2 regions of the Actinoplanes sp. NPDC021490 genome follow, and region 2 is predicted to be linked to the other one. Evidence: riboswitches for the same ligand, from Rfam matches in the RefSeq annotation. Region 2 holds a riboswitch; the other holds the start of a gene.

Region 1 (7,354 bases), on a different contig from region 2:
GGACGTCGTGCTCGCCGAAGACCTCGCCCAGGGTCGGCGGCTGCGCCGCGGCCGGCGTGACCGTGCCGCCGCGATCGTCCGGACGCCGGTCGGAGGCCATCACCAGGAAGCCGACCATCAGGACCAGCCCGAGCAGGATGACCCCGGCCAGGCCCTGGGTGAGCCACTGCACGGCGCGCTGCGGCTCGACTGTGGGCCGGGTGGGCGCCGCCCGCCGTCGTCCGCGCTGGACGGGGATCCGCGGCGGGGATGGCGCCGGCGGCGGCCGGTGTTGTCCGCCCGATCCGATGCCGCGGACCGGGAGCACCAGGCCGCCGTCGGCGGTCGCGCGGTGGGCCGCTCGGGAAGGGGTGCCGTACCGCATGCCGACCAGGCTAGGAGCGCACGGTGATCGATGAACGCACAGCATGTGCGGCACCCCGGCGCACGCTCGCGCGTTGACCGGCGGCAAACTGGTCCGGTGAGCGCCGAACATTACTTCAGCGCCGAACCGGCCACGCCCGACCACCGCGGCGAGATCGAGTTCAGCGTGGCCGGCCGGAACTACCGGCTGGCCGTCGCCTCCGGCATCTTCAGCGCGGGCCGGCTCGACCCCGGCACGGCCGTGCTGCTGCGCAAGGGCGACCTCCCCACGGCCGGTGTCGCCGGCACGTTCCTCGACCTCGGCTGCGGCTACGGGCCGATCGCCTGCGTGCTGGCCAGTGAGGCCCCCGGGGCGACGGTGTGGGCGGTCGACGTGAACTCGCGCGCCCGCGAGCTGACCGCGCTGAACGCCGAGACCCTCGAACTGGCCGGCCGCGTGCGGGTGGCCGCCCCCGACGAGGTGCCCGGCGAGGTGACGTTCGACCAGATCTGGAGCAACCCGCCCACCCACGTCGGCAAGAGCGAGCTGCGGGCGTTGATGGAACGCTGGCTGCCGCGGCTCGCGCCCGGCGGCGCGGCCTGGCTGGTGATCAACCGGCATCTCGGTGGTGACTCGTTGCACACCTGGCTGGTCGAAAACGGCTGGGAGGTGGAGCGTAAGGCCAGCCAGAAGGGCTTCCGCGTGCTCAGGGTGACCCGGAAAACCGACTGACGATTCCGGCCCGGCCCGGGATGATTGCCGCCATGGGTTACGTGGATGTCGCAGGAGCCGGTTATGTGCTGCCCGACGGGCGCCGGCTCTTCGCCGACGTCGCGTTCCGGGTCGGCGAGGGGGCCAAGGTCGCGCTGGTCGGGCCGAACGGCGCGGGCAAGACCACGCTGCTGCGCATGGTGGCGGGCGATCTCGCGCTGCCCGAGGGTTCGATCGCGCGGTCCGGCGGCCTCGGCGTGATGCGCCAGTTCATCGGCATGATCGGCGACGACCGTACGCTCGAGGATCTGGCCCTGTCGCTGGTGAAGGCCGAGCTCGGGGCGGCGGGCGAGCGCCTGGCCAAGGCGGCCGCCGGGCTCGACGAGACCGAGCGCAGCCAGCTGGCGTACGCGAATGCTCTGGCCCACTGGGGTGAGGCCGGTGGCTACGACGCCGAGGTGCTCTTCGACACCGTGGCCGTCGCGATCCTCGGCAAGACGTGGGACGAGGTGCGGCACCGTCCGGTTCGGACATTGTCGGGCGGGCAGCAGAAGCGGTTCGCGCTCGACCTGCTGCTGCGCGGCGACGACGAGGTGCTGCTGCTCGACGAGCCGGACAACTTCCTCGACGTGCCCGGCAAACGCTGGCTCGAGGCGAGGCTGCGCGAGTCGCCGAAATCCGTGCTCTATGTCTCGCACGACCGCGAGCTGCTGGCCCAGACGGCCGACCGGGTCGTCGCCGTCGAGGGCGGCTCGGCCTGGACGCATCCGGGCGGGTTCGCGTCGTGGCACGAGGCGCGCGTGCACCGCCACGACCGGATGGAGGAGAACCGCCGGCGCTGGGACGAGGAGCACCAGAAACTCAAGGATCTGGTGCTGTCGCTCAAGCAGAAGGCCACCTTCAACGACGGCATGGCCTCGCGCTACCAGGCCGCACAGACCCGGCTGCGCAAGTTCGAAGAGGCCGGCCCGCCGCCACTGCCGCCCAAGGATCAGTCGCTGCGGATGAACCTGCGCGGCGGGCGTACGGCGAAGCGCGCGGTGATCTGCGAACAGCTCGAGATGGAAGATTTGACATTTCCGTTCGATCTGGAAATTTGGTACGGCGATCGGGTCGCCGTGCTGGGGGCCAACGGCACCGGCAAGTCGCACTTCCTGCGGCTGCTCGCGGCGGGCGGCAGCGACCCCGAGGCCGAGAACAAACCGGTCGACGGCGCGCCCCTGTCGCACGTGTCGCACAACGGCGTGGCCCGGCTCGGCGCGCGCGTGCGCCCGGGACATTTCTCGCAGACCCACGACCGGCCCGAGCTGCTCGAACGCACCCTGGTCGAGATCCTCTGGCGGGGCGACGACCATCGGTCCGGAATGGACCGGGCCGGGGCGATGAAGGCCCTCAACCGGTACGAGTTGTCGGCCCAGGGCGACCAGCGTTTCGGCACGCTCTCCGGCGGTCAGCAGGCCCGGTTCCTGGTGCTGCTGCTGGAGCTGTCGGGCGCGACGGTGCTGCTGCTCGACGAGCCGACCGACAACCTCGACCTGGCCTCGGCCGAGGCGCTGGAGGAGGGGCTGAACAAGTTCGAGGGGACGGTGATCGCGGTCACCCACGACCGCTGGTTCACCCGGTCCTTCGACCGCTTCGTGCTGTTCCAGAGCGACGGCGAGGTCGTCGAGACGCCGGAACCGGTCTGGGACGTGCGGTAGCCAACTGCGGCGCGGGCGGGTTATGGTCCGAGACAACACAACCCCACGGGAGTCCGGTGCACCGGGCTGAGAGGGGGGCTGACGCGGCCCCCGACCGTCGAACCTGATCCGGATCATGCCGGCGCAGGGAGGAGCGACCGTTGTCGTTGCCGCGTTTGCATATCGTCACCGACTCGCTGGACGTGGTCCGGGGCGTCCTCGGTCACGGTCCGGTGGCCGTGCAGATCAGAGTCAAGACCAACGACCGCGAGGCGTACGCGCTGACCACGGCCGCGCTCGAACTGTGCCGCCCGGTCGGTGCGTTGTGCCTGGTCGACGACCGGATCGGGGTGGCCCTCGCGGCCGGCGCCGACGGCGTGCACGTGGGCGCCGACGACCTGCCGGTGTCCGCCGCCCGCCGCGTGCTCGGGCCGGCCGCTGTGCTCGGCGCGACCTGCCGCAACCCCACGTCGGCGCGAGCCGCGGTGGCCGACGGCGCGTCCTATCTCGGGGTCGGTCCGGCCTTCGCGACCAGCAGCAAATCCGGCCTTCCCGATCCGATCGGCCCCGAGGGCGTCGCCGCGGTGGCCCATGCCGTGCCGGGCACGCCGGTGATCGCGATCGCGGGCATCACGCCCGACCGGGTGGCGCTCCTCGACTGCTACGGCGTGGCCGCGATCTCCGCCGTGGCCACCGATCCGGCCGGTGCGACGGCGGCGTTCCTGAAGGAACTGTCGTGAGCGACATCACGGTCGTCGGTGGCGGAATCATCGGGCTGGCCATCGCGTGGCGGCTCGTGCAGCGGGGCGCGGACGTGACCGTGCTGGACGGCGGGGACGAGGGCGCCTGGCACGTCGCGGCCGGGATGCTCGCGCCCGGCGGCGAATCCGAGCACGAGGACCCGGCGCTGATCGGGCTCATGGAGCGGTCGGCCGAGCTGTGGCCCGCGTACGCGAGGGAACTTGGGGTTGATGTCGGCTATGACGACACCGGCACGCTGAGCCTGGCGATGACGGCCGACGATCTGGCCCGGCGGGCCCGCGTCTGGACCCGTCAGCAACTGCCCCTGCTGCGGCCCACCGAGTTGCGCTCGCTCGAACCGGCGCTGTCTCCCCGCGTACGGGCCGGGGTCTTTGCCCCTCGGGAAACCCAGGTGGACCCGCGCAAGGTGGTGAGCGCGCTGCGGGAAAAGCTCGGCGCGCGGATCGTGCCCAAGCGGGTCGAAGCACTGTCCGACGTGGACGCCCGGCAGATCGTGGTGGCGGCCGGATGCGGCACGGCGGCGCTGACCGGGCTGCCGATCCGGCCGGTCAAGGGGCAGGTGCTGCGGCTGCGCGGCGAGAAAGGGCTGCTGCGGCACGTGCTGGACGCGTCGGTCGACGGCGGTGAGGTCTACCTGGTGCCGCGGGCTGACGGCGAGGTCGTGGTGGGTGCGACCCAGGAGGAGCGGACCGACCGGCTGATCACCGCGGGCGGCGTGCACGAGCTGCTCCGGGCGGCCCTCGACCTGGTGCCCGGGCTGGCCGAATTCGAGCTGGCCGAGGCCACGGCCGGTCATCGGCCCGGCACGCCGGACAACGCGCCGCTGCTCGGCCGGCTCGACGAACGTGTGGTGGTGGCCGCGGGGCACTTCCGCAACGGCATCCTGCTGACCCCGGTCACCGCCGAGCTGATCGCCGGGCTGGTGCTCGGCGACCCGGCCGATCCGATGCTCGCCGACTTCTCGCCGCGGAGGTTCTGATGCTGCTCACCGTCAACGGCAAGGCTCTGCGGAGCGACGCCGCGACCGTGCAGGCGCTCGTCGAGACGATCACCGAGGCCCGGCGCGGGGTGGCGGTCGCGGTCAACGGCGAGGTGGTGCCCCGGTCGACCTGGACGCGGGCGACGCTCGCGGACGGCGACTCCGTCGAGGTGCTGACCGCCGCGCAGGGAGGATGACGATGGAACTGTTCACCGAATCACGGCTCATCCTCGGCACGGGCGGGGCGAACAGCCTGGCCGCGCTGGAAGAGGCCATCGTCGCCTCCGGGACCGACCTGGTCACCGTGGCGCTGCGCCGGGTCGACGCGGCCGGGCCGGGCCTGCTGCCCATGCTCGACCGGCTCGGGGTGCGGGTGCTGCCCAACACGGCCGGTTGCTACACGGCCGGGGACGCGGTGAAGACCGCCCACCTGGCCCGGGACGCCTTCGAGACCGACCTGGTCAAGCTCGAGGTGATCGGCGACGAGCGGACCCTGCTGCCCGACGGGGTCGAGCTGCTCGCGGCGGCCGAGACGCTGGTCGGCGACGGGTTCACGGTGCTGCCGTACACCAGCGACGACCCGATCCTGGCCCGCCGCCTGGCCGACGTGGGCTGCGCCGCGGTGATGCCGGCCGGGTCGCCGATCGGGTCGGGTCTCGGCATCTCCAACCCGCACCACATCCGGCTGATCCGGCAGAGCGTCGACGTGCCGGTGGTGCTCGACGCGGGCATCGGGACGGCCTCGGACGCGGCGCTGGCCATGGAGCTGGGCTGCGACGCGGTGCTGATCGCGAGCGCGATCACCCGGGCCGACGAGCCCGCGGCCATGGCGGCGGCCATGCGGCATGCGGTGATCGGGGGGCGGCTCGCCTACACGGCCGGGCGGATTCCGCGGCGGTTCCATGCGCTGGCGTCCACCTCGGATGCCGGGATCGCGCAGTGGTGATCCCGGGCGGGCTGGTCGTGCTCACCGACCGGCGGATCGCTCGGGGGCCGCTCGTTCCGGTGGTGCGGGAGGCGGTCGCGGGCGGCGCGGCGTGGGTGATTCTGCGGGAGAGAGATCTTCCGTACGCCGAGAGGATGGCGCTCGCGGAGTCGCTGCGTGCGGTCGTGCCGGCTGGGCGGTTGATCGTGGCCGGGCCGGATCCGCTGGGGGGTGGGGCCGTTCATCTGGCGGCGGCCGATCCGCTTCCGGATGCCGGTGTGGGGTTGGTCGGGCGGTCCTGTCATGACGACGGGGTGAAGGTGTCCGACGTGGACTATGTGACCGTGTCGCCGGTCTATTCGACTCGGACGAAGCCGGGATATGGGCCGGCTCTTGGGGCGGTTGGTGCGGCGCGGGTCTCGGGTGGGGTGCCTTGGCTTGCGCTCGGCGGGGTTGATAGCGCTGGGCGGGCCGCGGAGTGTGCGGCGGCGGGGGCTCGTGGGGTTGCCGTGCTGGGGGCGATCATGAGGGCTGCTGATCCCGGGGGCTTGGCTGCTGAGTTGGCTGCCGCTTTTTCGGTCGTCGCCCAAGATCGCTTGGCTACTGGTCTGCCTTCCCTAGCCCCCACCCACCCTGGGGAGAGGAATGAAAATACACCCCGTCAAGCGGGCGGGGTGGTTTATCCACAGGCTGGGGACCGGGCCGGGGTGTGGTCCTCGTGACACCGCCCGTCGTGCTGACCATCGCCGGGTCCGACTCGGGCGGCGGCGCCGGCATCCAGGCCGACCTCAAGACGTTCGCGGCGCTCGGGGCGTACGGGACCTCGGTCATCACGGCCGTCACCGCGCAGAACACTCTGGGCGTGACGGCCATCCACCCGATCCCGGTCGACATCGTGGCCGCGCAGCTCGAGGCGGTGCTGACGGATCTGCCGGTAGCGGCGGTCAAGGTCGGCATGATCGGTGACCCGGCCGTGGGCGAGCTGATCGCCTCCTACGCCGGCCGCCTGCCCCACCTGGTCGTCGATCCGGTGCTGGTGGCCACCTCGGGCGCCCGGCTGGCCGAGACCGCCTCGGTCGCGCCGCTGCTCGCGCACCCGTGCGTGCTGACCCCGAACCGGCAGGAGGCCGCCGCCCTGGTCGGGAGTCCGGTCGAGACGGCCGCGGAGATGGCCGGCGCGGCGGAACGGCTGGCCGCCGGGGGTGCGCGGGCGGTCGTGGTGACCGGCAGCGAACTGGCGATCGACGTGCTGCACTTCGACGGCGCCACCGAGACGTTGCGCGGCGAGCCGGTGCCGACGGCCAACAACCACGGCTCGGGCTGCACCTTCTCGTCGGCGATCGCGGTGCGGCTGGCCCTCGGCGATCCGGTGCCGGCCGCCGTACGCCGGGCCAAGCAATACGTGAGTTCCGCGCTCGCCGGTGGGCGCGACTGGCGGCTGGGCAGTGGGCCCGGGCCGCTGGACCACTTCGCAATTTAGGACGGGCGTTCCACATGGGACAACTGCGCCCTGACGCTGCCAGGTTTGTACCTATTTGGGAGGAAACATGAGGCGCAAGGTGTACGTCGAGGGCTCACGCTCGGACATCCGGGTGCCGTTCGCGTCGGTCGAGCTGAGTGACGGCAACGACCCCGTACGGTTGTACGACACCTCCGGGCCGGGCGGCGCACCGGAGAACGGCCTGCCCCCGCTGCGCGCGCCGTGGATCAGCGGCCGCACCCAGCTGGCGTCGGCGCGAGCCGGGATCGTCACGCCCGAGATGGAGTTCGTGGCGATCCGCGAGAACGTGCCGGCCGGGCTGGTGCGCTCCGAGATCGCGGCGGGCCGGGCGGTGCTGCCCGTCAACCGCAACCACCCCGAGTCCGAGCCGATGGTGATCGGGTCGCGGTTCCTGGTGAAGGTCAACGCGAACATCGGCACGTCGGCCGTGACGTCCTCGGTGGCCGAGGAGGTC
Region 2 (7,354 bases):
CGGCCAGGCTATCGACGTGGTCCCGGCCCCCACTACTGCCGAAAGTAAGCCCGCCTCGGGCCGTCCGGCGGGGCGCCGACCGGCCGTTACGAAGCACGTCCCCGCGCCGATAACGGGGGCCGATGCTGGTATACGGCGTCGATCGCGTGCAGGGTGCGGGATGCGCGGGCGCAGGACAAACTGGGGCCGGTTACCAAGGGATGGTTACGTCGTCCCACAGGGTGAAGGTGCCGGTCGGGCCGTCCGGGCCGAGGCGGGCGACGCGGACGATCTCGCGGGCGGCGTCCGGCACCGGCTCGGTGCCCTCGAAATTGACCAGGGCGGTGTTCGCGAAGCCCGGCGAGACGAGGTTCACCCTGATGCTGGTGGCTTCCAGCTCGATCATCATGGCCAGGGTCACGGCGTTGAGCGCGGTCTTCGAGGCGGCGTAGATGGGCTCGTAGGCCGCATGCAGCGCGGACGCCGGGTCGGCCACCGCGGTGAGCGAGCCCAGTGCGCTCGTGACGTTCACGATGCGCGCGCCGGACGACTCGCGCAGGAGCGGCAGCATGGCCTGACAGACCGCCAGGACGCCGAAGACGTTCACCTCCCACACGGCGCGCACCTCGTCGAGGTCCGCGACGCTCGGCCTCGACATCGCGCGGAGCTCGGCCATGTCACCCTGGCCGGCGCGGGTGGTGGAGATGGCGGCGTTGTTGACGAGCAGGTCGAGCCGGCCGGCCTCGCACGGGCGGGTGTCGCGGCGGCGGGTGCCGGGGCTGCGCCGGCAGGAGCTGGCCGAGGCGGCCGGCATCTCGGTCGAATACTGCACGCGCCTCGAACAGGGGCGAGTGCCCCGGCCGTCGCGGGAGGTCCTGTCCGCGCTGGCCCGGGCCCTGCTTCTGACCGCCACCGAGCGCGATCACCTGTTCCGGCTGGCCGGGGAGCTGCCCGTGGAACCGCTCGCCCCGGACAGCGAGGTCCGCCCGGGGCTGGTCCGGCTGTTGCGCGGGCTCGATGACACCGTTCCGGTCACCGTGCACGACGGGCGCCTCGACGTGCTGGCCCGTAATGCCGCCGCGGCGGAGCTTCTCGGGCCGGTCACCGGTGCGAGCCGGTTCCGGCGCAACATCGTCCACCAGGGCTTCACGGCGGCGGCCCGGCACGTGCTCGGGGACGAGGGCGCCGACCGGTATGCCCGATGGGCCACGGCCGAGCTGCGGTCGGCGATCGGGCGATATCCGGAGGACGAATATCTGCGGTCCCTGCAAGCGCAGCTCTGGGCGACCAGCGCCGGGTTCCGGAGTCACTGGGCCCGGGGCGAGGTGGCGGCCGGCCGGTCGGGTGTGAAACGCGTGCGGCACCCGGCCCGCGGCTGGCAGGCCTTTCAGGCCGAGATCCTGCAGGACACCGAACGGGACCACTGGATCGTGATCTACGGCCCGGGCTGAGGCACGAAACGCGGCTCAGATGATCGGGCGGAACAGGCCCAGGGCGATCGTCACGCCCAGCGCGAGCGCCGACAGCGCGAGCGCGCCCACGATCAGGGTCGTGTCGGCGGCGCGGAAAATCTGCCGGCGGGCGTGCGTGCGCGGGATTCCGGAGTCGAAGCCGCGCGCGTCCATCGCCACCGCCAGCCTGCCGCCCCGGCGGAGGGCGCCGACCAGCAGGGCGAACACGGTCGAGACGAAGAGGCGTACGGCGGCCACGGGGTTGCGGCCGGCGTCGATGCCCCGGGCCCGCCGGGCCAGGGTGAGCATCTGCCACTCGGCGCCCAGCAGCGGGAGCAGGCGAAAGGCGGCCAGCGCGCCGATGGCGAAACGGGCCGGGGCCTTGGCGTTCTGCACCAGCGCGTCGGCCAGGTCGGTCGGGTCGGTGGTGGCGAAGACCAGCACGCCGGGCACGGCCACCGCGAACAACCGCAGGATCAGGCCGAGGGCCGAGGTCAGGACACCGGTGGTGACGTCGAACGGGCCCAGCTCGAGCAGCAGGGTGCCGGTGCGGTTGGCCGAGAACAGCACCATCGTGACCAGCAGGCCCAGCGACGCGACCAGCACCGGCCACGCGCGCCGGGCCAGCGTCGAATAGCGCAGGCCGAACAGCGGGACCACGGCCAGTTCGATGGCCAGCGCGATGGCGGGGGTCAAGGGGTCCAGAGTGGCCAGCAGCGGCAGCGAGAAGAGCAGCGCGGCGGCCAGCTTGGCGACCGGGTTGCGCCGGGCGAGCGGCGCCGACGGGTTGGCGATCGGCGCGAAGGTGAGGGTCATGAGCGTGGCCGGCGTTGGGGGAGCGGGTCGGGCCGGCGGACGGTGCCCAGCCGGAAGGTGCGGTCGGCCAGGGCCCGGACGAAGTCGTCGTCGTGGGTGACGGCCAGGATGCCGTGGCCGTCGTCGCGCAGGGCGGCCAGCAGGGTCACCAGCTCGATCCACGTCTTGCGGTCCTGGCCGAACGTCGGCTCGTCCAGCACCAGCAGCCGCGGGGCGGTGGCCAGGGCGGTGGCCACGCTCAGCCGGCGGGCCTCGCCGCCGGAGAGGGTGTACGGGTTGGCCCCGGCCAGTTTGGTCAGGCGCAGCCGGTCGAGCAGGTCGGCGACGGTGGCCGCGACCGCCGCGGACGACCGGCCCAGCCGCCGCGGCCCGACCGCCAGCTCGTCGGCGACGCGGGACGTGACGAACTGGTGTTCCGGGTTCTGGAAGACCGACCCGATCCGCCCGGTCAGCGTGGCCGCGCGCCACTTGTGCGGCGGCCGGGAGTCGCCGAAACCGGTGATCCGCCCGCCCGTCGGCGCGAGCAGCCCGCCCAGCATCAGGGCCAGGGTGGACTTGCCGGCCCCGTTCGGCCCGGTCACGGCCAGCACCTCGCCCGCGCCCACCCCGAGGGTCACCGGCGCGAGCCGATGGGCCAGCGAGACGTTCTCCGCCCGTACGAGATCAGGGGTGGCCGCCGTGGCCGACTTGAGCGGCGGAACCGTGAAGCCCGGCACCCACACGCCCTCGTCGGCCAGCTGGTCGCCGTAGGACGCGAACACCACGTCGGGCGCGCCGTCGGCCCGCACCCCGCCGCCCGGCTCGAGCACGACCACCCGGTCGACCAGCGGCAACGCCTCGGCCACCCGATGCTCGACCAGGATCGTCGTCGTGCCGGACAGACGGCCGAGCGACTCCCGCACGAGCGCGGCCCCGGCCGGGTCGAGGTTCGCGGTCGGCTCGTCGAGCAGCAGCAGACCGGGCCGCAGGGCCAGCACCCCGGCCAGGGCCAGCCGCTGCGCCTCGCCGCCGGACAGCGCGGCCGTCGAGCGGGTGATCGGATAGGGGAAGCCGACCCGGTCCAGGGCGTCGCTGACCCACGGCCAGATCTGCGCGGCCGGCACCCCCCGATTTTCCAGGCCGAACGCCACGTCGTCGCCGCTGCGGGCCATCACCAGCTGGGTCTGCGGGTCCTGAAAGACGATGCCCACCCCGTGCCCGGCGTCGGTGGCGGCGCGGGCCTTGCGCGGGTCGAGGCCGTCGATCTCGATCGTGCCCTCGGCCTCACCCGAGTCCTCGGGCAGCAGCCCGGACAGCGCCGCGAGCAGGGTGCTCTTGCCGGCCCCGGACGGACCGAGCAGGAGCACCCGTTCGCCGTTCGCGATGTGCAGGTCGACCCCGCGAACGGCCCACGCCCGGCGGCCCGCATGGCGCCAGCCGAAATCGCGGAGGACGACCTCACTCATGACGGGAATCGCACCAGATCAGACGAGCGCGCGCGAGCGGCCCGCCGGGAAACGGTCCAGAACACCGGTCTGGGCCAGCGCCCGGGTCAGCAGCACACTGCCCAGCCCGGCGATGACCAGCGACGAGGCGGCGGTGAGGAGGACGTACGGGATGCGGAAGGAACCCCACGCGGTCTCCGGATACCAGACGAAGACGTCGTAGACGGCGGCGACGATGCCGGCCGTCATCCCGGCCAGCAGGGCGACCGGCAGGCGGTACACCCGGTAGGCGAAGATCGCGAAGATCAGCTCGGCGCCGAGGGCCTCGAGCGGGCCCTGGACGGCGATCGTCCAGCCCCAGCTCGTGCCGATCGCCACCGAGACGAGCGCGGCCAGCGACAGCGTGTACAAGGCGGCGCCGGGCTTGCGCACGATCAGCGCGCCGAGCACGGCCGGGACCAGCCAGACGCCGTAGAGCAGGGCCCGCCCGGGCAGCGGGATGGCGTCGGCCGGGCCGTTGTAGAGCAGGCCCCAGGCCCAGAAGATGACGCCGAAGGCCACGGCGATGATCGAGGCTATGACGATGTCGATCGTCCGCCAACGGTTGTTCATACGAACCTCCCAGTGAGTACCGGGAGGAGACGCACGCCGTCGCCGGGCCGGAACCCGGACACGACGCGGCTGGAGAAAAGACCGAACTTCCTGCGCTGGCATTACCCAGATCAGGTGCGAGGGTCTGCGGTCGCCCGCACTCTCAGCGCTGTGCGCTCCCCTGTCGGAACGAGATCTGTCCGCGAACGGCGGCGAGCCACGGCCCACATCCGTCATGAACGAATCTCGCTGTGTGTTTCGATGACGCTAACACTGGTCACGGTCAAGGGACAGCGAGGGAGTGATCACATGGAGATCAAAGCGCGGGGCCTGACCTTCGACGTGTACGAGGGCGGCCCGTCCGACGGCCGTCCGGTGCTGCTGCTGCACGGCTTTCCGCAGGACCACCGCGAGTTCGACCTGCTCGCGCCGCGGCTGCATGAGAGGGGCCTGCGCACGTACGCCCTGGATCAGCGCGGCACCTCACCCGGCGCCCGCCCGGCCGACGTCGGCGCCTACCGCCTGTCCGAGCCGGCCGCCGACGCCGTGGCCGTGCTCGACGCGCTCGGTGTCGAGTCCGCGCACGTGGTCGGTCACGACTGGGGCGCGGCCGTGGGCTGGTGGCTGGCCGGGGCCCATCCCGAGCGGGTCCGCACGCTGACCGCCGTCTCGGTGCCGCACCCCAAGGCTCTGGGCCTGGCCCTGCGCGTCCGGGCGACGCAGCGGGCCCGGATGGCGTACTTCAAGGTCTTCCAGTCGCCGGTGGCCGAGCGCCTCCTGCTCGCCCGCAACGGCGCCGTGCTGCGGTCGATGTTCAAGCCGATCGGTTCGAAGGGCGACAAATACGTCGAGTCCATGCGAACCGAGCCGGGCCGGCTGACCGCCGGCCTGAACTGGTATCGCGCGACCACCGGCAACTCGCCCGACGGGCCCGGCATCATCCGCGTGCCGACCACGTACGTCTGGAGCAACCGCGACGGTGTGGTCTCGCTGACCGCCGCCCTGCGCACCCGGGACTGGGTCGAGGCCGACTATCAGATGGTCGCGATGCGGGGCGTCAGCCACTGGGTGCCGGAGCAGGCCCCGGCGGCGCTGGCCGACGCGGTCATCGCACGTATCGGCGTAGTTTGATTGCTGTTGAATCAGGGGAAACCGCAGCGTCATGGTGGCTGAGAAGGCGCGCATCAAGCACGAGACCGAGAAACAACGCTGGGACCGCAACTTCGCCGATCTTCTGCAGGAGTTGCGGGTCGCACAGACCGGCATCCAGATCCTGTTCGCGTTCCTGCTGACCCTGCCGTTCAGCAACGGCTTCCCCGACGTCACCCAGTTCCAGAAGGACACGTACGTGGTGGCGCTGCTGGCCGCCGCGGCCGCCACCGCCATGATCATCGCGCCCGTCGCGTTCCACCGGGCGCTGTTCCGTCAGGGCCGCAAGCCCGAGCTCGTGCGCTATGCCCACCGCATGGCCACCGGCGGCCTGGCGTTCCTGCTGATCTCGATGCTCTCGTGCGTCCTGCTGGTCACCGATTTCATCCTGGTCCGCTGGCTGGCGTTCCTCTTCACCGGCATCGCGGCCGCCTTCTTCCTCACCTTCTGGGCCGCGATCCCGTGGTTCCGGCACAACTGGATCGACGACGACGCCGAGGAGGAGAACGAAGAGGTCAGCGACGAGCGGCCCGCAGACCGAGCCGCTTGAGCTCGAGCTCGGCCAGCGCGTCGACCGCCGCCGCGTCGCCGTTGCGCCAGCTCTGCGCGACGTCCGGGCCCAGCTTGGCCAGGCGGTTCAGCGGCTGGGAGGCCAGGGCGCGCAGGGCCAGCAGGTCGCGTCCGGCGGGCTGATCGCGTACGGCCGAAGCAACCGCGGCCCGGCGCATCCATCGAAGCCGCAGCGGGAGCCACAGGAAGATCACGAGAGCGAAGGGAACGGCCACCGCCACGAGAGCCACCACGATGGCCATCGTGTCGACGACTTCCTGCTGCTGACGGCCCGCGTCGGCCAGGGACCGGGCGGCCTCGGCGGCGCCGTTGAACGGCTTGACCAGCTGGTCACCGACCAGCGGGACGTCACCGACCTTGTTGCCGGCGTCGGTCAGGTTGTCGGCGATGCCGCCGCCCGCGGTCTCCAGCTTGGCCCCGGGCACGCCCAGTTTCTCGACCATGTCGTTGACCCAGAGGCCGGCGCGCACCCAGAGATAGATCCACAGAACTATGACGATGTCGGTGAGAATCTGACGTACGGCGGCGGGCAGCCGGTCGGCATAGAGCTTCACGCGCACAGCGTCCCACGTGGACCGCGCGTCAGCGGGACTTGGCGGCGCACTCCGGGCAGGTGCCGAAGATCTCCATCGTGTGCGAGACGTCGACGTAGCCGTGCCGGCTGGCCACCTTGTCGGCCCACGACTCGACCGCCGGGCCCTCGACCTCGACCGCGCGGCCGCACTCCCGGCACACCAGATGGTGGTGGTGGCCCTGGCTGCAGCGGCGGTAGAGGTGCTCGCCGCCGGGCGGGCGCATCACGTCGATCTCGCCCGCGTCGGCCAGGCCCTGCAGCGTGCGATAGACCGTCGTCAGGCCCACCCGCTCACCGCGCTCCCGCAGCCGGGCGTGCAGCTCCTGGGCGCTGTAGAACCCCTCGGCCTCGGCCAGCACGGCGCTCACCGCCGTGCGCTGCTTGGTGTTGCGCTGGGCGACGTTCTGTTCGGCACTCACGACCGGACCTCCCTGGCATGGCTGACCGCGTCCGCGACGATGTGCGCCACGTGATCGTCCACCAGCGAGTATGCGATCTCGCGTCCACGTCGTGCGCCCCGGACCACCCCGGCGCCGCGGAGCACCCGCAGATGCTGGGACACCAGCGGTTGCGGCGCGCCGAGCTTCTCCACCAGCTCGTGCACGCAGCGCTCACCCACGCCCAGCTCGGCCACGATCGCCACCCGGATCGGCGCGGACAGGGCCCGCAGCAGCTCACCGGCGGACTCGTACGCCTCGTAACCGCTCGTCGTCGTCATCGGACCCCGGCCTCCTGCAGAACGACGTCGGGCGGCTCCACCTCGCGGGGCGGATGGGACCGCCGGCGCACCATCCGCAGGC

What was found. A riboswitch is a leader RNA that binds a small molecule or an ion and turns the genes downstream of it on or off. The one in region 2 is predicted to bind thiamine pyrophosphate.
Region 1: another riboswitch for thiamine pyrophosphate. It lies ahead of ACZ3I4_RS03000 (thiamine phosphate synthase); the one in region 2 lies ahead of ACZ3I4_RS43390 (ECF transporter S component).

What each region holds. Positions count from the first base shown of each region.
Region 1 is NZ_JBVHFW010000001.1:636,281-643,634, forward strand. Features, by position in the region: gene ACZ3I4_RS02985 (hypothetical protein) at 1-364, opposite strand, end outside; gene ACZ3I4_RS02990 (class I SAM-dependent methyltransferase) at 461-1,075, shown strand; gene ACZ3I4_RS02995 (ABC-F family ATP-binding cassette domain-containing protein) at 1,108-2,754, shown strand; TPP riboswitch at 2,790-2,901, shown strand; gene ACZ3I4_RS03000 (thiamine phosphate synthase) at 2,895-3,473, shown strand; gene thiO (glycine oxidase ThiO) at 3,470-4,474, shown strand; gene thiS (sulfur carrier protein ThiS) at 4,474-4,671, shown strand; gene ACZ3I4_RS03015 (thiazole synthase) at 4,668-5,420, shown strand; gene ACZ3I4_RS03020 (thiamine phosphate synthase) at 5,414-6,121, shown strand; gene thiD (bifunctional hydroxymethylpyrimidine kinase/phosphomethylpyrimidine kinase) at 6,118-6,879, shown strand; gene thiC (phosphomethylpyrimidine synthase ThiC) at 6,947-7,354, shown strand, end outside.
Region 2 is NZ_JBVHFW010000024.1:117,775-125,128, reverse strand. Features, by position in the region: gene ACZ3I4_RS43410 (SDR family NAD(P)-dependent oxidoreductase) at 191-811, opposite strand; gene ACZ3I4_RS43405 (helix-turn-helix domain-containing protein) at 735-1,430, shown strand; gene ACZ3I4_RS43400 (energy-coupling factor transporter transmembrane component T family protein) at 1,446-2,246, opposite strand; gene ACZ3I4_RS43395 (ABC transporter ATP-binding protein) at 2,243-3,691, opposite strand; gene ACZ3I4_RS43390 (ECF transporter S component) at 3,710-4,282, opposite strand; TPP riboswitch at 4,352-4,454, opposite strand; gene ACZ3I4_RS43385 (alpha/beta fold hydrolase) at 4,571-5,392, shown strand; gene ACZ3I4_RS43380 (DUF6328 family protein) at 5,424-5,960, shown strand; gene ACZ3I4_RS43375 (hypothetical protein) at 5,926-6,534, opposite strand; gene ACZ3I4_RS43370 (Fur family transcriptional regulator) at 6,563-6,973, opposite strand; gene ACZ3I4_RS43365 (ArsR/SmtB family transcription factor) at 6,970-7,272, opposite strand; gene ACZ3I4_RS43360 (metal ABC transporter permease) at 7,269-7,354, opposite strand, start outside.